One region of the Acidovorax sp. GW821-FHT10A04 genome, then DNA from elsewhere that is predicted to be linked to it. Evidence: predicted binding sites of a transcription regulator. Region 1 holds the regulator's gene; the other holds the start of a gene.
What was found. Region 1 encodes NrdR, which represses ribonucleotide reductase genes. Its sites were predicted from a motif close to CACNANATNTNGTG; they were not measured.
Positions count from the first base shown of each region.

Region 2: the regulator NrdR is predicted to act here: its motif matches at 6,075-6,088, upstream of AC07PF_RS09105 (ribonucleoside-diphosphate reductase subunit alpha).

Region 1 is NZ_JBWKNZ010000013.1:57,095-66,524, forward strand. It holds gene AC07PF_RS24265 (YihY family inner membrane protein) at 114-1,379, shown strand; gene AC07PF_RS24270 (hypothetical protein) at 2,166-4,487, opposite strand; gene AC07PF_RS24275 (DMT family transporter) at 4,557-5,447, opposite strand; gene nrdR (transcriptional regulator NrdR) at 5,491-5,940, opposite strand; gene glyA (serine hydroxymethyltransferase) at 5,953-7,197, opposite strand; ZMP/ZTP riboswitch at 7,234-7,385, opposite strand; gene AC07PF_RS24290 (lytic transglycosylase domain-containing protein) at 7,442-8,296, opposite strand; gene AC07PF_RS24295 (DUF349 domain-containing protein) at 9,355-9,430, shown strand, end outside.
Region 2 is NZ_JBWKNZ010000003.1:305,019-314,448, forward strand. It holds gene ffh (signal recognition particle protein) at 1-757, opposite strand, end outside; gene AC07PF_RS09080 (cytochrome C assembly family protein) at 849-1,646, shown strand; gene AC07PF_RS09085 (PP0621 family protein) at 1,643-1,870, shown strand; gene AC07PF_RS09090 (sensor histidine kinase) at 1,884-3,590, shown strand; gene AC07PF_RS09095 (sigma-54-dependent transcriptional regulator) at 3,613-5,178, shown strand; gene ampD (1,6-anhydro-N-acetylmuramyl-L-alanine amidase AmpD) at 5,162-5,785, shown strand; gene AC07PF_RS09105 (ribonucleoside-diphosphate reductase subunit alpha) at 6,182-9,118, shown strand; gene AC07PF_RS09110 (ribonucleotide-diphosphate reductase subunit beta) at 9,254-9,430, shown strand, end outside.

The DNA of each region.
Region 1 (9,430 bases):
TCTGTGCCGCGCTTGGGGCCACAATGCGTGCTGGATGCGCTTTTCGCATCCCTGCGATGCAGCGTTCCCACACCACCCTGTGGTCCTCTTCCGGGCCTAGGATCATATCGGCCATGCCCTTGACCTTGCAGACTGTAGCCTTGCGCATCGAAGCGCTGATCACGCAGCTGTCGCATTTCCCCTGGAAAACGACGGCCCTGACCCTGCGCGAGCGCTTTCGCGAAGACCACCTGGGCCTGACGGCCAGCAGCCTGACCTTCACGACCACGCTGGCGCTGGTGCCCTTCTTCGTGGTGGCGCTGGCAGTGTTCACCGCGTTCCCCATCTTCGGCAAGGTGCAGGACGTGCTGCAGCGCTGGCTGGTCGACAGCCTGGTGCCCGACAGCATCTCGCGCCAGGTGCTGGGCTACCTCACCCAGTTCGCGGCCAAGGCCAGCAGCCTGGGGGTGGCGGGCTTCAGCATCCTGCTGGCCACGGCGCTGGCCCTGATCCTCACCATGGACCGCACGCTCAACGACATCTGGCGCGTGCGCCGCCTGCGCCCCCTGGGCCAGCGCGTGCTGATCTACTGGGCCGTGATCACCCTGGGCCCGCTGCTGCTGGGCGTGAGCCTGGCCGTCACCTCGTACGTCATGTCGGCATCGGGCGGGCTGGTGAAGGCGCTGCCCAGCGGCGTGCAGCTGCTGTTCGATTCGATCCAGTTCTTCGTGCTGGCCGGCTGCATGGCGGCGCTGTACCACTACGTGCCCAACACCCCCGTGAAATGGCGCCACGCCTGGGCCGGCGGCCTGTTCGTGTCGGTCTGCATCGAGCTGGCCAAGCGGGTGCTGGCGATCTACCTGAGCAATGTGCCGACCTATTCGGTGGTGTACGGCGCGTTCGCCACCCTGCCCATCCTGCTGGTCTGGATCTATGTGGCCTGGGTCATCGTGCTGCTGGGTGCGGTGGTGACCGCCTACCTGCCCAGCCTGCTGGCCGGCGTGGCCCGGCGTGGCACCGTGGCGGGCTGGAACTTCCAGCTCGCGGTGGAAGTGCTGCAGGAGCTGTACCTGGCGCGGCGCCATGCGCAAAAGGGCTTGCGTGCGAGCGAGCTGGCGCTGTTGCTGCGGCTCGACGTGCTGCAGCTCGAGCCTGTGCTCGATGCGCTGCTGTCTCTCGATTGGGTCGGGCAGATCAACGATGCCACCAGCGACCCCGATGCGGCGGATGTGGCTGAGCCGCGGTACCTGCTGCTGGTGGATCCTTTGGCTACTTCGGCCGAGCCGCTGGTGGAGAAGTTGCTGTTGGAGCGGGTGGAGAGTCTGGGGTCGTTCTGGAGCTGTGCGGGGTTGGAGAGGATGAAGGTGGCGGATTTGCTTCGGGGGGCGGTGCGGGGCTGAGCTCTGGAGTGGTTGCTGCGTGCCTCTGCTGAGTTCGGAGGCCGGGATGTGCGCCCGGCGGCGCACCTTCTTTCTTTTGCGTCGCCAAAAGAAAGAAGGCAAAGAAAAGGCGACCCCGCTGCCCGTGTCCCCCATCGCCCTGTCGGGCGCTGGGGGCAGCCTGCGATGCTCGGTCCTGGGGTGCACCGCGGAACTCGCTGCGTTGCCTCTGCGAGGCAACTCCGCTCAAACAACCGCGGTGAGTCAGTTCACGATGCGCGTGTCCTTCGGCACGCGCTCACCCCAGGCCCTGCGCTTCTCGGCACGGTCAGAAGGGGGTGGAAGCGGGCTCCATACGGGCCATTGCTTCTCTCGGCCTGTGGTCCTTCGCTACGCTCGGTTCGCCAGAGCGATCACCCAGCGCGTCGGCAGCGCGCAGCGCGTAACCGACACACGGCGTAGCTGCGACAGCAGCAGCCGTGTGGACCCCGCTCCCCCACCCCTGCTGGCTGCGCCGAGAAGCGCAGGGCCTGGGGTGGGTGCGTGTGCCGAAGGACACACGCACTTCGTTGTCTAGCTCGTCGCAGCTGTTTGAGCGGAGTTCGAAGAACGCAGCGAGTTCTGCGACGCCACCCCAGGAACGAGCATCGCAGGTTGCCCGTAGCGAAGCGAAGGGACGCAGACTGGGGGTCGCCTTTTCTTTGCCTTCTTTCTTTTGGCGACGCAAAAGAAAGAAGGTGCGCCGCCGGGCGCACATCCCGGCCTCCGCCCTCAACCCAGGCACAAGAGGCAACAGAAGTGCTGAACTCAACGCGCAGGCGAAGCCGCCGAAGCAGCCGGCGTCACATCACTGGCCCCAGCCGCCGGTGCCGCGACAGGCGGTGTCACCGTCACCTGCGGCACCCACCGATCCAGCCAATGCGCCCGCCAAGCCACAAACACCACCACAACCACTGCAACCAACACGCCCAGAGCCACCCACACAGGGCTTTGGGACTCCGCAAACGGATCATCGAGCATGCGCCGTGCATTGGCCGGCACCTTGGCCACCTGCGACAGGGAACCGCCCAACCGCGTGTTCACCCGCATGCGCCCATTGATCGCCCAGCCACTGGCATCCAGGATCGGCCCCAGGCTACGCTGACGCAGCTTGAGCCAGGCGATCAGCATGCTCGGCCCCGAGATCGCGAGCACGATGCCGATGAGGGCCAGGGGGATCCACACCCCCAGGTCCACGAACTTGCCGAAGATGCCCACCAGCACCGCGCTGATGCTGCCCAGCGCCACGCCGATGGCCGCCACCGTGCCCACGTCGGTGCGGCGCGGGGTACCGGGCACGGTCACGCTGCTGGCGTTGGTGCCCACCGTCTTGAGATCGGTGCTGGCCAGGGTGCTGGCGGCCGTGCCCAGTGACTTCTGCGCGCGCGCATCGCTGGCCGATGCACGCTTGGCCACCTGCTCCTCGACCATGCGCACGAACTTCTTGTAGGGCGAGAAGAAGGCCTGGCGGATGCTCGTGGGGTTCTCGATGATGCGGGTGATGGTCGCATCCCAGTCCTTGCCATCGCGGTCGTAGAACACGCCATTGCGGCCCACGAAGAGGAAATCCACGTCGCCCGCGGTGAAGGCCGCCACGATGCCCATCTTCTGGCCCTTGCGCGTGCAGTCGCAGTAGGCCAGGTAGGTCTTGGCCAGGCCGGCCAGCTTGGCGTGGCGCGCAGCGTCGGGCACCTGCACCACCAGGTCGCAGCTGCGCGCATCCAGGTACAGGGTGCCGGCCTGGAAGATGGCGCCCCGGCGCTGGTAGAAGGCCGAGAACGAGACAAAATTGTTGAGCAGCTCCAGCAGGTCGCGCTTGAAACGCAGCAGTTTCTCCAGCCCCAGGGCCTGCTCGTTGTGGGCCTGCTCGGCTTCGTCTTCGCCGATCAGGGCCATCACGCGCTGCTCGGCATCACCCGCGAGCAAGGCCTCGCGCACGTCTTCGTCCAGCGTGTCGAGGCGGGTGGCGGGGCGGTCGGCCAGCCATTGCTGGCAGGGGGCCAGCGATTTCTGGATCAGTTGCCATTCGTCCTGCGTGAGGCTTTCGGCGTTGCTGCGCGCCAGCAGGGACTCCACCGTGCGCTCGCGGAAGTTGCGCAGGGCCTTGGCCCAGGCCGGGTTCACGCCGTGCCGCAGGGGCAGGGTGCCCCCGGGGGTGATGGGGGCCAGGGGCAGGGTGGTGATGGCTGGCGAGGCCAGGCCCAGGTCCTGGCCCGCCATGGCGCTGTAGCCGTCGAGCGAGGGGTTCAGTGCTGTGGCGGCACGCGGATCGTAGGCGGCCAGGCGGGTGCGGGCAAAGAAGTCCTCCACCTTGGCCGCCACGGTGTTCATGGCCTCGGTGGCGGCCAGCGTGCGGTCGCCCAGGGCCAGGCCGGTGGTGGCGCCGCGCGCCTGGGCGGCCCAGGTCCTGAGCTGCCCAAGTTCTGCAAAGAACGCCTCGGCACGCTGGCGGTCGATGCCGGGCAACTGCTTGTCGGTGGCGGGCGGAATGCTGCCGTGGGTGGTGATGATGTGGGCGATGGCCTCGCGGGCCACGCTGTCGTCCTTGCCCGCGGTGTCCACGGTGATGATGCCGTCGCCGTTGAAACGCATGCCACTGAGCTGCTGGCTGCGTTCGAGCACGTCGGCCAGCGCAATCGCCGTGGCCTCGGGCCGGCCGGCCATGGCCAACAGGCGCCTGGCCTCCGCGGCCAGCGCGGCGCCTTCTTCTGTGCCGTCGTCGATGGCGCTGATCTCCAACGTGTCGCCGGGGCGTGCCAGCTCGTCCGCGCTGCGCAGCTGCGCGCAGGCCCAGGCGCAGGCCGCCAGCAGTTCGGGCGGGCGGATGCGGCCATCCTTGTCGGTGTCGATCAGGTCCAGCGTGCGCTCGTCGAACTCGATGCCGCGGGTGGGGCAGGCCAGGGCTACCCAGAGTTTCTGGTCCAGCTCGGCCAGGTGGGCGATGTCCTCGCCGCTCTGGATGATGACCTGGTCCACGCCGCCGGCGCGAAAGAACTGCCAGGCATGCTGGGGTGGCGGCTGCTCGGGCTGCAGCGGGGCACGGTGGGTGGGGAGGGCGGTGGCGACGGTCGGCTGCGGCTGCGGGTCCATGCCTTCATTGTCGGCAGCCAGCGCCCTTTGCTGCCCCGGACCCGGGCGAACAGGCCTGTAGGTGATCGCCTACGAGCGCGACACGCTGGCGCCCAGCCAGCGCAGCGGGTTAAAGCCCGTCACCAGCCCTGTGGCCACCAGCACCAGCAGGCCGCCCCAGAGCATGCCCGGGCCCAGGGCCTCGCCCAGGAACAGGTGGCCCCAGGCCACCCCGAACAGCGGGATCATGAAGGCACTGCTCATGGCCGCCACGGGCGAGACCTGGCTGAGCACGCGCAGGTTGAGCCAGTAGGCCAGGCCCGAGGTGACGATGCCCATGACGGCCACGGCGGCCAGGGCCGTGGGCGTGAACCGTGCCTCGGGCAGGCTCCACGCCGCGCCAGGCAGCAGCATGACCAGGGCCGTGCCGTGGATGCCGGCCGCAATCGCCAGCGGCGGCATGCGCGTGGTGGCGCGCTTCATCCAGGGGGTGGAGACGCCGTAGCAGGCCGATGCCGTCATGCACGCCAGGGCGGCAATGATCAGGGCGGGTGTGGGCGTGACCGGGCCCAGCTGCACGATGAGCGCCACGCCGGCAAAGCCGCAGAGGCAGCCCAGCCACTTGCGCGCACTCAGCGTGTCCTCCTTGAGCCAGGCTGCGGCGATCACGCTGAACGGCACGGCCATGGTGTTCAGCAGCGAGCTGTAGCCCGCGGGCAGGTACAGCGCCGCCCAGGAGTACAGCAGGAAGGGGATGGCCACCGTGAGCGCACCGAGACCGAGCAGCTCCCGCCAGTGGTGCCAGGGCCAGCGCTCGCCGGCCACGCGCATGATGAACATCAGCGTGAGCGTGGCCAGGCCGATGCGCAGCGCGGCCATGACATTGGGCCCGAGCACGGGGCTCGCGACACGGATGAAAAGGAAGGAGGCGCCCCACAGGGCAGACAGCAGCACCAGCTGCAAAAAATGGCGGGTCTTCACTGGTGCATTGTCATGCAGCCCGGCAAAGTCTGCAGGCTGCGTGCTACTTGCGGACTTCGTCGACCATGGCGCGGAAGTCGTCGATGTCCTCGAAGCTGCGGTACACGCTGGCAAAGCGGATGTAGGCGATCTTGTCGAGCTTCTTGAGCTCGCGCATCACCAGTTCGCCGATGCGGCTGGAGAGCACTTCGCGCTGGCCCAGGTTGAGCAGCTTTTCCTCGATGCGCTCGATGGCGCTGTCGATCTGCGTGGTGCTCACGGGGCGCTTGCGCAGCGCCAGGTTGAACGAGCCGAGCAGCTTGCCGCGCTCGTACTCGATGCGCCGGCCGTCCTTCTTGACGATGGCCGGGAAGTTCACTTCCGGCCGCTCGTAGGTGGTAAAGCGCTTGTCGCAGGCACCGCACTGGCGCCGGCGGCGGATGAAGTCCCCTTCTTCAGACACCCGGGTTTCGACGACCTGCGTTTCCTGGTGGCTGCAAAAAGGGCACTTCATGGCGGGGCCGGATCAGCCGTAGACCGGGAAGCGGGCCGTCAGCGCATTGACCTTGGCACGCACGGCGGCGATGTTGGCCTCGTCGCGCGGGTTGTCCAGCACGTCGGCGATCAGGTTGGCGGTGATGCGCGCTTCTTCTTCTTTGAAGCCGCGCGTGGTCATCGCCGGGGTGCCGATGCGCACGCCGCTGGTCACCATCGGCTTTTCAGGGTCGTTGGGGATGGCGTTCTTGTTGATGGTCATGTGGGCGGAGCCCAGCACGGCCTCGGCTTCCTTGCCGGTGATGCCCTTGGCGCGCAGGTCGACCAGCATCACGTGGCTTTGCGTGCCGCCGGAGACGATGCGCAGGCCGCGGGCGGTCAGCGTTTCGGCCACGACCTGGGCGTTCTTGATCACCTGCTCCTGGTAGGCCTTGAAGTCGGGTTGCAGTGCTTCCTTGAAGGCCACGGCCTTGGCCGCGATCACGTGCATCAGCGGGCCGCCTTGCAGGCCGGGGAAGATGGCGCTGTTGATGGCCTTCTCGTGCTCGGCCTTCATCAGGATGATGCCGCCGCGCGGGCCGCGCAGGCTCTTGTGCGTGGTGCTGGTGACCACGTCGGCATGGGGCACGGGGTTGGGGTACACGCCCGCGGCGATCAGGCCGGCGTAGTGGGCCATGTCCACCATGAAGATCGCGCCCACGTCCTTGGCCACCTTGGCAAAGCGTGCAAAGTCGATGTGCAGGCTGTAGGCCGAGGCACCGGCGATGATGAGCTTGGGCTTGGTCTCGTGCGCCTTCTTCTCCATGGCGTCGTAGTCCAGCACTTCATTGGCGTCGAGGCCGTAGGAGACCACGTTGAACCACTTGCCCGACATGTTCAGCGGCATGCCGTGCGTCAGGTGGCCGCCTTCGGCCAGGCTCATGCCCATGATGGTGTCGCCGGGCTTGAGGAAGGCCAGGAACACGGCCTCATTGGCCGAGGCACCGCAATGCGGCTGCACGTTGGCGGCATCGGCGCCGAAGATCTTCTTGACGCGGTCGATGGCCAGCTGCTCGGCCACGTCCACGTGCTCGCAGCCACCGTAGTAGCGCTTGCCGGGGTAGCCTTCGGCGTACTTGTTGGTCAGCTGGGTGCCCTGGGCCCACATCACGGCGGGGGAGGCGTAGTTCTCGCTGGCGATCAGCTCGATGTGGTGCTCTTGGCGGGCGTTCTCGGCCGTGATGGCGGCAAAGAGTTCGGGGTCGGCTTGTTCGACAAGAATATTGCGGTCGTACATGGTGTGGCAGTCCTATGAACTTGTGTCCCTTGAAACAAGGGCTGCCCAGGCGAACGGCTGAACGCGGCGGGCATGACACCCGTGCGGCACGCTCCCCAGTGGTTCACAAGAGGCAAGCCCTTGTCGGTTTCCACGTCAGCGGCAGCCCGGTTGCGGGGCTGCGCCTATCGCCAGTTGCGTACCTGCGTAGTGTATCCCAGGCAGCGCTGCCGCTCCAGCAGGGCGGCCCGCGGCCGTGCGCTCATCAGGATGGCTGCGAGAGCAGGGCCACCTTGTCGCTGCCACTGTTGGCGGGCGAGGCGGAGGCCGGCAGCTTGGCCGAGGCCGGAACCGATTGCACCGGCGCCTGCGTGGACAGGGTCGGTGGCGGGTTGGTCGGCAGGGCGCGACCGCCGGCCACCTGGCGCAGGCGGAAGTGCTCGGCCAGCACCTTGGCGGTGTAGCCGCCGTCGTCGGGCAGGTTGGCTGCGCCCACGTAGTAGCGCAGGCCGCCTTCGAGCGAGCCGGCGCGGGCGATGCATTCCTGCAGCACCTTCACGCCCACGCGCAGGTTGGTCACGGGGTCGAAGGCCGCGAAGTGGCCGCCGAAGTTCTGGTACTTCTCGGTGTGCACGGTCGTCATCACCTGCATCAGGCCCTGGGCTCCGACGGCGCTTTGCGCGAACGGATTGAAGTTCGACTCGATGGCCATGATCGCCAGGATCAGGGTCGGGTCGAGCTTGTTGCGGGCGCCGAGTTCATAGGCCTCGGCCACCAGCACGGCGAGCGGCTCGGGGGCCACGCGGTACTTCTTGCTCAGCCAGAACGCCACGGCTGCCTGTTCCTTGGGCAGGTCCTTGGGGTTGCCGGCGGTGGCGCGCTCGCTCGCTTCGGGTTCGATGGGCATGCCCAGCACGGCGACCTGGCGCGCCTGCAGCCAGTTCATGAGCCTTTCTTCTCCGGCCTGGCGCAGGTCGGGCCGGGCGGTCAATGCGATAACGACGAATGCAACGGTCAGCCCGATGAGGGCGAAGCTGCTGTGGGTGATTTCAAGAAAACCTTCGGTCACATCGGCTGCGAAAGTTCGCACGCCGGAGACGATTTTTCCTGACGCTGTCATAGCTCTTCCTTTCTGGGGCGCTTCCCTGAGGCCCTGCCACCACGGGTGGTTGGCAGGATCAGGCGTATCACCTGGATTGGTACGCCATCAATTTCAGGGCCTGCAAAAAGCAAGAAGGGCCGTGAGTTGACTTAGCCGGGTTCGGCAGCGGGTTGGGGTTTTTACTAGCCATTTTTGAGGCTGGCGGATTCTAGGAGGTCACCAAATACCTAGTCAATACTAACAACATCAATCGTTAGATTAAAATGGAATGAAAAATCTGTTAGAAAACACAGGGTTTTGCTGTTTTTCGCCCGAAGCGGGGGCCCGGCCGATCACAGGCCGGTGACGTCCATGTGTCAAATTCAATCGGCTTTTACCGCGTCATTGCAAAACCGGGTTGAGGTCGGCTGCCGACTTTGGTAAGGTTCAGTGGCCTGTTGATTTCAGGCATCGCCAGACGAAGCGAACTCTCCCGCCGATGGGCATTCAGTGCCGCGGTGCAGCAGATGCAACTTCCACGGCACCCCCTGGAGGCAATACCTTGCCTCCTCGCATGGTGGACCTTCATCTCCGCCTTGCGAAACGATGGCAAAGACCGTTGTGTCAGCCGTCAAGCCCGGGAGACTGTCCACTTCGGAAAGTCCCCCGGGCTTTCTCGTTTGTGGGCGGGCGCCTGGCTTCGTGCCGCGGTTCCAGCGCGTGCGCGCAGGCCGTCGCAGGCGCCTGCGCAGTGCCTGCCAGCGAGCCCCGATGGTCCTGCATTGAACTGCCTCAAGGCATTGAATGGGCCCTTGCCGCATATATATAGATAATGGGGGCAATTCCCAGAGTGGGCACAGGCCCCTCTGAGACACCGCAACCCTGCGAAGCAGGGTGCAGATGCCCGCGCACCGGGTGGCCCTGGACAGAGGACTCCCCAGAGGAATTCATGGCCAGGACGGCTGGTGGCCCGCCTGCACGAACCCGGTGAAAATAGCCCGTTTTCTGCCATGTACCTGCTTTGGGTCGGCGCGAGCCCCGGTGGCCTTGCGCGTCCGCCCGGATGCAGGGATGGCCGTTCGTAATCCATTGGATCCATGTTTCCATTTTTTTCCCGCAACAAAATGTCCGACGCACCTGAAGTGAATCCGGCCCCGGCCAAGACCCAAGAGG
Region 2 (9,430 bases), on a different contig from region 1:
CGCCGTCGAGCTTGGTCAGCACGATGCCGGTGAGCGGCAGGGCTTCCTTGAAGGCCTTGGCCGTGTTGATCGCGTCCTGGCCCTGCATGGCATCGACCACGAACAGGGTCTCGACTGGGTTCAGCGCGGCGTGCAGGTCCTTGATTTCCTTCATCAGCACTTCGTCGATGGCCAGGCGGCCGGCCGTGTCGACCAGCAGCACGTCGAAGTAGTGTTTCTTGGCGTAGTCGAGCGCGGCCAGGCCGATATCGAGCGGCTTCTGCTCGGGCGTGCTCGGGAACCACTCGGCACCGGCCTGCTTCGTCACGGTCTTGAGCTGCTCGATGGCGGCGGGGCGGTACACGTCGCCCGAGACGGTGAGCACCTTCTTCTTGCGCTTTTCGATCAGGTGCTTGGCCAGCTTGGCCGTGGTCGTGGTCTTGCCGGCGCCCTGCAGGCCGGCCATCAGGATCACGGCCGGTGGCTGGGCCGCCAGGTTGATGTCGGAAATGCCCTCGCCCATGGTGGCGGCGAGTTCGCGGTTGACGATGGAGACCAGGGTCTGGCCCGGCTTGAGTGAGCCCAGCACTTCCTGGCCCAGGGCCTTTTCCTTGACGCGGGCAATGAAATCCCGCACGACGGGCAGGGCCACGTCGGCTTCGAGCAGGGCCATGCGCACCTCGCGCAGCATGTCCTGCACGTTGGATTCGGTGATGCGGGCCTGGCCACGCATCTCCTTGACGAGGCGCGTGAGTTTGTCGGTAAGGGCGGAGGCCATAGGGATTGTTCCGGTGTTGCCCACGGGCGATTGGCACGGGTGGGCCCGCCAGGGCGCTGGCGGTGAAGCGAAAGGCAACTAAACTGTGCCCATGATTTTACCCAGTGCTTCTCCCCTGGGCTGGCTGCTCGCGCTTGCCGCAGCGGCGGCCTATGCCATGCCCGCTGCCGCGGCGTCGCGCCTGGGGGCGGCCGGCATGCGCAACGCCCTGCTGCTGGCATGGTTGCTGCACGGGGCCACGCTGGTGCTGGGGCTGTGGAACGAGGCGCCACGCTTCGGCTTTGCGCAGGCCCTGTCGATGACGGCCTGGCTGGTGCTCACGGTGTACGCGGTGGAAAAGCAGCTGTTTCCGCAGATGCAGGCGCGCTGGGTCCTGGCGGTGCTGGGTGCCCTGGCCATCGTGCTGGCGATGGTGTTCCCGGGCCAGCCGCTGCACGTGTCGGCCTCGGCCTGGCTGCCGCTGCACCTGGCGCTGGGCATCGCCTGTTACGGCCTGTTCGGCGCCGCCGTGGTGCATGCCTGGCTGATGACACGCGCCGAGCGCCACATCCGCCAGGCAGAAGACCCGCACAGCGGCATTCCGCTGCTCACCCTGGAGCGCCTGACCTTCCGCTTCGTGACGGCCGGCTTCGTGCTGCTCACCGCCACGCTGCTGGCCGGCTGGCTGTTCGGCGACGCCCTCTATGGCCGTGCCTGGCGCTGGGACCACAAGGCGATCTTCTCGCTGATGGCCTGGATCACGTTTGCCACGCTGCTGCTGGGCCGGGCGCGCTTCGGCTGGCGCGGCCGCACCGCCGTGGGCGTGCTCTACGCGGGCGCGGGCCTGCTGCTGCTGGCCTATGTGGGCTCGCGCTTCGTGCTCGAAGTCATCCTGGGCCGCAGCGCATGAAGTACCTTGTTCTGCTGGTGGTGCTGGTGGTGGCCATCGGCATCTGGCGCAGCAACCGCGCCGCGCCCAAGGAGGCCCAGCCCGGCAAGGCCCGCCCCCCGGCGCTGCCCCAGGACATGGTGGCCTGCGCGCACTGCGGCGTGCACGTGCCGCGTGCCGAGGCCCAGATCCAGGGGGAGAGCACCTACTGCAGCCTGGAGCACCTGCGCCTTGGCAAGCCCTGAACCGACGACGCCCATGGCCGATAGCCCGCCGCCGGCCAGCAACCTGCTGGTGACGGTGGACGCGCCTTTCCTGCGCCTGTGGAAGGGCTTCCTGACCGCCCGGGTGATGGTCGCCATCGCCCTGGTCCTGCTGCAGACCCTGGGCCAGGCGGTCAACCAGACGCTGGACCCGGCCACGCTGGCGGTCACCATGGCCTACCTGGTCGCCACCATCCTGATGCGCATCCTGGCACGCCACCGGCCGCCGCCACCGGGCACGGGCATGCACTGGCTGCCGTCCATCGGCGTCGACCTGGCCGTGGTCTGCGCCCTGCAGCTGCTGCACTCGGGCGCCCTAAACTACACCCCGCTGTTTGGCCTGCCGATCCTCATGGCGGCCGTGCTGGGCACCCTGACGCTGGCGCTGGGCACCACGGCGGGCGTGACCCTGCTGCTGCTGGGCCTGGCCTGGCTGGGCTCGCGCGCCGGGGTCGACGACCCCCAGCGCTACCTGCAAAGCGCCCTCACGGGCACGGGCTACTTCATCGTCTCCTACCTGGTGCACCAGCTCGCCACGCGCCTGGCGCGCGAGCAGGAAGTGGCCCTGCAAAGCCAGATGACGGCGCGTGTGCAGACGCAGGTGAGTGCCCTGGTGATCCAGAACCTCACGGACGGCGTGCTCGTGGTGGACGAAAACGACACCGTGCGCACGGCCAACCCCGCGGCCCTGCAATTGCTTGGCCAGCCGCCGCTGCCGCCGCTGCCCTTTTCGCTAACGCATGCCGCCGCCTGGGATCCCCTGGTGAAGCTGGCGCGCCGCACCTTCCGCCAGGAGATGCCCCAGACCGCCGATGCGGACCTGCTGCACCCCGGCGAAAGCCCCACCGGGCTGCATGTGCGCACCTGGCTGACCTCCTCGCGCACCCTGGCGCGCGAGGCCGGCAGCGAGCGGCTGTGCGTGATGTTCCTGCACGACCTGCGCGAGATGCAGGCGCGTCTGCGCACCGAGAAGCTGGCCGCGATGGGCCGCATGTCGGCCGCCGTGGCGCACGAGATCAGGAACCCCCTGGCGGCCATCGTCCAGGCCAATGCGCTGCTCGAGGAGGACCTCACGGACCCCGGCCAGAAGCGCCTGGCGCACATGGTGCAGCAGAACGCGGAACGCCTGGCACGCATTGCCGAGGAGGTGCTGGACATCGCCCGCGTGCAGCACCAGATCAGCCATTCGCCCGCCTCCACCCTGCAACTGGACGCAGCCGTGTCCCAGGTCTGGAACGACTGGCAAGGCCAGGACCCGGCACAGCGGCGCGGGCTGGTGGCCCTGGGTGCGGGCGATGCGCATGTGGAGTTCGACTCCGAGCACCTGCGCCGCGTGCTGGTGAACCTGCTGGACAATGCCCTGCGCTACCGGGGCGCCGAACCGGACTCGCTGTGCATCACCACGCGCACCAGCATCACCGGCCAGATCAGCCTGCAGGTCTGGAGCGATGGGGCGCCCATGGACAAGTCCGTGGAACGCCACCTGTTCGAGCCCTTCTTCTCGTCCGAAAGCCGCTCCAGCGGCCTGGGCCTGTACATCTGCCGCGAGCTGTGCCAGCGCCATGGCGCCTCGATCGGCTACCAGCGGGTCGTGCGCCTGACCCAGCGTGGCGAAACCGGCGGCAATGCATTTACGGTAGGCTTTCGGCGCACCACCCGCCCTTCCGAGCCGGCCTCCCTGTTCGACACCATCGTGGTCTGAAAGCCTTTTTCTTCTGCCCCCCATGAACGCCCCTGCTGCTTCCATCCTTGTCGTGGACGACGAGCCCGATCTGCGCACGCTCTACGAACTCACGCTGCTGCGCGAAGGCTACCGCGTGGAAACGGCCGCCAGCGTGCAGGAGGCGCGCGAGCAGCTCAAGGCCCACCGCTTCGACGCCGTGATCACCGACATGCGCCTGCCCGACGGCTTCGGCATGGAGCTGCTGCAGGACCTGCGCGACCAGCAGCGCAAGGAGCGCTGCGTGGTCATGACGGCCTATGGCTCGGCCGAGAACGCCGTGGAAGCCCTGCGCTCGGGCGCCTTCGACTACCTGACCAAGCCAGTGGACTTGAAGCAGTTCCGCTCGGTCGTGGCCTCGGCCATCCAGGGCACGGGGGGCGTGCCCGCGCCGCGCGCCTCGCGCACCCCGGGCGGGCGCGCAGGTGGCGGTAGCGGTACGGTCGATGCCCAGGCCTCGTCCTCGGCGCTGGACCGGCTGGTCGGCGAGTCGGCCGCCATGCGCAATGTCAAGCAGCGCGTGGCCAAGGTCGCACGCGGCATGGCGCCGGTGCTGATCCACGGCGAGTCGGGCACCGGCAAGGAGCTCGTCGCCCAGGCACTGCACGCCAGCAGCCAGCGCGCCGATGGCCCCTGGGTGGCCGTGAACTGCGGCGCCATTCCCGAGAACCTGCTCGAGGCCGAGTTCTTCGGCGCGCGCAAGGGCTCCTACACCGGCGCCAGCCAGGACCGGGACGGCTACTTCCAGGCTGCGCGCGGGGGCACCTTGTTCCTCGACGAGATCGGCGACCTGCCGCTGGCCATGCAATCGAAGCTGCTGCGCGCCATCCAGGAGCGCAGCGTGCGCGCCCTGGGCTCCACGCAGGAGGAGACGGTGGACGTGCGCATCGTGAGCGCCACGCACCGCGACCTGGCGGCCGACGTGCAGAGCGGCCGCTTCCGCCAGGACCTGTACTACCGCCTGAATGTGATCGAGGTCGTGATCCCGCCGCTGCGCGAGCGGCGCGAGGACCTGCCGGCCCTGTGCCGGGCCCTGCTCGCGCGCATCGCGCAGGACTCGGGCATGCCCGTGCCGGCCCTCACCGAGCACGCGATCCAGGCCATTGCCGCCCACCCGCTGACCGGCAACGTGCGCGAGCTTGAGAACCTGCTGCACCGCGCCGTGGCGCTGAGCGAAGGGGACGAGCTGCACGTGGACGGCGTGGCACCCCCGGCGGGCAGCGCAGCCCCCGACCGCGCTGAGCACATGCTGCCGCCGGATGCCGCGGCCTTCGCACCATTGGCCGCGCCGGACGCGCGCGATGCCGACGGTGCCCCGGCCCTCCCCACCGCCGGCTTGGCCGCCAGCCCGGCGATGCCGGGCGCCAGCACGCCCCTGCCCAGCGACCTGCAGGCCTGGCTGGACCAGCAGGAGCGCGACATCCTGGTGCGCGCACTGCGCGAGGCGGGGTTCAACCGCACGGCCACGGCGGCGCGCCTGGGCATCAGCCTGCGCCAGATCCGCTACCGCATCGCGCGCCTGAACATCGCCGTACCCAATGACCAGGACGCCCATGACGACGCTGGCTGACGCAGCCGGTGCCGGCGGCTCCGCCTGGGAGCAGGGCTGGCACCGGTCGGCCGTGCGCCACCCCTCGCCCAACTACGGCCCGCGCCCGCCAGCGGCACAGATCGACCTGATCGTGGTGCACTCCATCAGCCTGCCTCCGGGCGAGTACGGGGGCCCGGCCGTGCGCCAGCTGTTCACCAACACGCTCGACTGGGATGCGCACGCCTATTACCAGGGCATCCGCGGCCTCACGGTGTCCGCGCACTTCTTCATCGAGCGCACCGGGGTGCTCTGGCAGTTCGTGGACTGCGACCAGCGCGCCTGGCATGCCGGGCCCTCGGCCTACCGGGGCCGCGCGCAATGCAACGACGATTCCATCGGCATCGAGCTCGAAGGCCTTGAGGGCGAGCGCTTCGAGGCCGCCCAGTACGCCACCCTGGCCTGGCTGTGCCGCGACATCGCGCTGCGCTATCCGATCGCCCACCTGGCCGGCCACGAGCACATTGCCCCCGGGCGCAAGCACGATCCCGGCGCGGGTTTCGACTGGGCCGCCGTGCAGCAGTCCCTGGCCTGGCCAGCGGAGCGCTTTCCTCCCGAAACCCGGCCGGCGAACGCCATCGGCGATTGATCCGCCGGGCGTGGCACCTCGCCCCCCACGGACGGTGCCGGGACGCCACACCCGCAAATATTTTTTTGTGCGAATGCACAAATCCACGGCGCCAGTGCGCATGCGGCCTGCCGCGCAAAACCCCGCCGCATGGCGCGCGGTTGCGCGGTTTTTTCAGGCATCCATCGCGCGCATGGCGGGTTCGCAGCAGGTCCGTGCAGGCGCTTTATCCCTGGTGACACATGCTGTTTCGGAATTTGGGGTCGCCAGCGGCGGTACACTACAGGTAGCGTATTGAACGCGACAGACACACCATATATAGTGTGCGCCAGACGAGAAGCTGGCGCATCGCTTCTCTCCCCGGCGGCACCGAAAGCCGCCCGCACATCCCAGACAGCACCCAAAAAGAGGACATCCATGCAAGCTGCTTTGAACACGCCTTCGTCCACCACCCGCCCCGCATCCACGGATGCACCCGAGGCGGCTTCTGCACCGGAGGGCGCGAACCCCACGTTCGCCCACTACCAGATCATCCGCCGCAATGGCGCCGTGGTCCCGTTCGAGCCGCAGAAGATTGCCGTGGCGATGATGAAGGCGTTTCTGGCAGTGCACGGCACCCAGGGTGCCGCGTCGGCCAGCGTGCGCGAAGTGGTGGACACGCTGACCCAGAACGTCGCCCGCGCCCTGGCGCGCTCGCGTCCTGGCGGCGGCACCTTCCATATTGAAGACGTGCAGGACCAGGTGGAACTGGTGCTGATGCGCGGTGGCCACCACGAAGTGGCCCGCGCCTACGTGCTGTACCGCGAAAGCCGCACCCAGGAGCGTGCCCGCCATGTCGAACAGGAAGCCCAGGCCGCTCCCGCCCCGGCACTGCACGTGCTGGACGGCGACAAGCGCGTGGTGCTTGACCTGGTGCGCCTGCGGGGCCTGATCGAGTCGGCCTGCGTGAACCTGGGCGCCGACGTGTCGGCCCAGCCCATCGTGGCCGAGACCATGCGCAACCTGTACGACGGCGTCCCCATGGACGAGGTCTACAAGGCCTCCATCCTGGCAGCCCGCACGCTGATCGAAAAGGACCCCGACTACACCTACGCTACCGCACGCCTGCTGCTGCACACCATCGTGCGCGAAGTGCTGGGCCGCGAGGTCACCCAGGCCGAAATGGGCCAGAGCTACGTGGAGTACTTCCCGCAGTTCATCCAGAAGGGCGTGGACAACGAGCTGCTGGACCCGCGCCTGCTGACGTTCGACCTGGCCCGCCTGGGCGCCGCCCTCAATGCCGACCGCGACCTGCAGTTCGACTACCTGGGCCTGCAGACCCTGTACGACCGCTACTTCCTGCACGTGCGCAAGACCCGCATCGAGCTGCCCCAGTGCTTCTTCATGCGCGTGGCCATGGGCCTGTCGCTCAACGAAGCCGACCGTGAAGCCCGCGCCATCGAGTTCTACGAGATCCTCTCGAGCTTCGACTTCATGTCCAGCACGCCCACGCTGTTCAACAGCGGCACGCTGCGCTCGCAGCTGTCCTCGTGCTACCTGACCACCGTGCCCGACCACCTCGAAGGCATCTACGACTCCATCAAGGAGAACGCGCTGCTGTCCAAGTTCGCCGGCGGCCTGGGCAACGACTGGACCCGCGTGCGTGCCCTGGGCTCGCACATCAAGGGCACGAACGGCGAATCGCAGGGCGTGGTGCCCTTCCTCAAGGTGGTCAACGACACGGCCGTGGCCGTGAACCAGGGCGGCAAGCGCAAGGGCGCCGTCTGCACCTATCTGGAAACCTGGCACCTGGATATCGAGGAGTTCCTGGAGCTGCGCAAGAACACCGGCGATGACCGCCGCCGCACGCACGACATGAACACGGCCAACTGGATCCCCGACCTGTTCATGCGCCGCGTGATGGAAAAGGGCACCTGGACCCTGTTCTCGCCCTCCGACGTGCCTGACCTGCACGACCTGTTCGGCACCGCCTTCGAGAAGGCCTACGTGGCCTATGAAGCACGGGCTGCACGCGGCGAGATCAAGCCCTCCAAGACGGTGCAGGCCACCGACATGTGGCGCAAGATGCTGACCATGCTGTTCGAGACCGGCCATCCCTGGATCACCTTCAAGGATGCCTGCAATGTGCGCTCGCCCCAGCAGCACGCCGGCGTGGTGCACTCGTCCAATCTGTGCACCGAGATCACGCTGAACACCAGCGACACCGAGACCGCGGTCTGCAACCTGGGTTCCGTGAACCTGCTGCAGCACTTGAAGGACGGCCAGATCGACCACGCCAAGCTGCGCAAGACCATCACCGTGGCCATGCGCATGCTGGACAACGTGATCGACATCAACTACTACGCGGTCAACAAGGCGCGTGACTCCAACCTGCGCCACCGCCCCGTGGGCCTGGGCCTGATGGCTTTCCAGGACAGCCTGTACGAACTGCGCATTCCCTACGCTTCGCAAGCGGCCGTGGAGTTCGCCGACAAGTCGATGGAAGCCATCTGCTACTACGCCTACTGGGCCTCGACCGAGCTGGCCAAGGAACGTGGCCAGTACACGAGCTACAAGGGTTCGCTGTGGGACCAGGGCATCCTGCCCCTGGATACGCTGGACATGCTGGCCACGGCACGCGGCGGCTATGTCGAGGTGGACCGCTCGGCCACGCTGGACTGGGATGCGCTGCGCAAGAAGATCGCCCAGGACGGCATGCGCAACTCCAACTGCGTCGCCATCGCCCCCACCGCGACCATCTCCAACATCATCGGCGTGGACGCATCGATCGAGCCCTCGTTCGGCAACCTGTCGGTCAAGTCCAACCTCTCGGGCGAGTTCACCGTGATCAACGGTGGCCTGGTGCGCGACCTCAAGCGCCTGGGCCTGTGGGACGACGTGATGATCATGGACCTCAAGCACTTCAAGGGTTCGCTGCACCCCATCGACCGCGTACCGCAGGACATCAAGGCCCTGTACTCGACCGCCTTCGAAGTCGACTCGCAGTGGCTGGTGGAAGCCGCATCGCGCCGCCAGAAGTGGATCGACCAGGCGCAGAGCCTGAACATCTACATGGCCGGCGCATCGGGCAAGAAGCTCGACGACACCTACAAGCTGGCCTGGCTGCGCGGCCTGAAGACCACCTACTACCTGCGCACGCAGAGCGCCACGCACGTGGAGATGAGCACCGTGAACACGCGCCAGCTCAACTCCGTGTCGTCGGGCAGCGATGCCGGCGCGGCACAGGCAGCACCTGCCAAGCCCAGCGCGATGGAAGTGGCCGCAGCGGCTGCTGCCGCACAGGCCGCGGCACTGCCTGCCACCGACATCAAGTTCTGCGCGATCGATGATCCAACCTGCGAGGCCTGCCAGTAAGGCCCCATGAAGCGGCGCGCATGAGGACCCATGCACGCCGCTTCGGTGCTGTGAAGCAACAAAACGTTGCTGCACAACGCTGCGGTGCTTTCCTTTTTGCAGCACTGCTTTCATAATCCGAACACTGGAAAATCTATGTTGTCCTGGGACGAAGAAGTCAAGCCCTCATCGCAAAATCAACTGGACGGTGGACTGAACAAAAGCCACCCGGCGGAACAGTCGCCTTTGTCTTTCCAGACCCCCTCTCTTCAGGAAGTGCATGCGTCGATGACTGCATCCGCAGCACCGCAAGCGGCCCCTGCCGCAGCACCC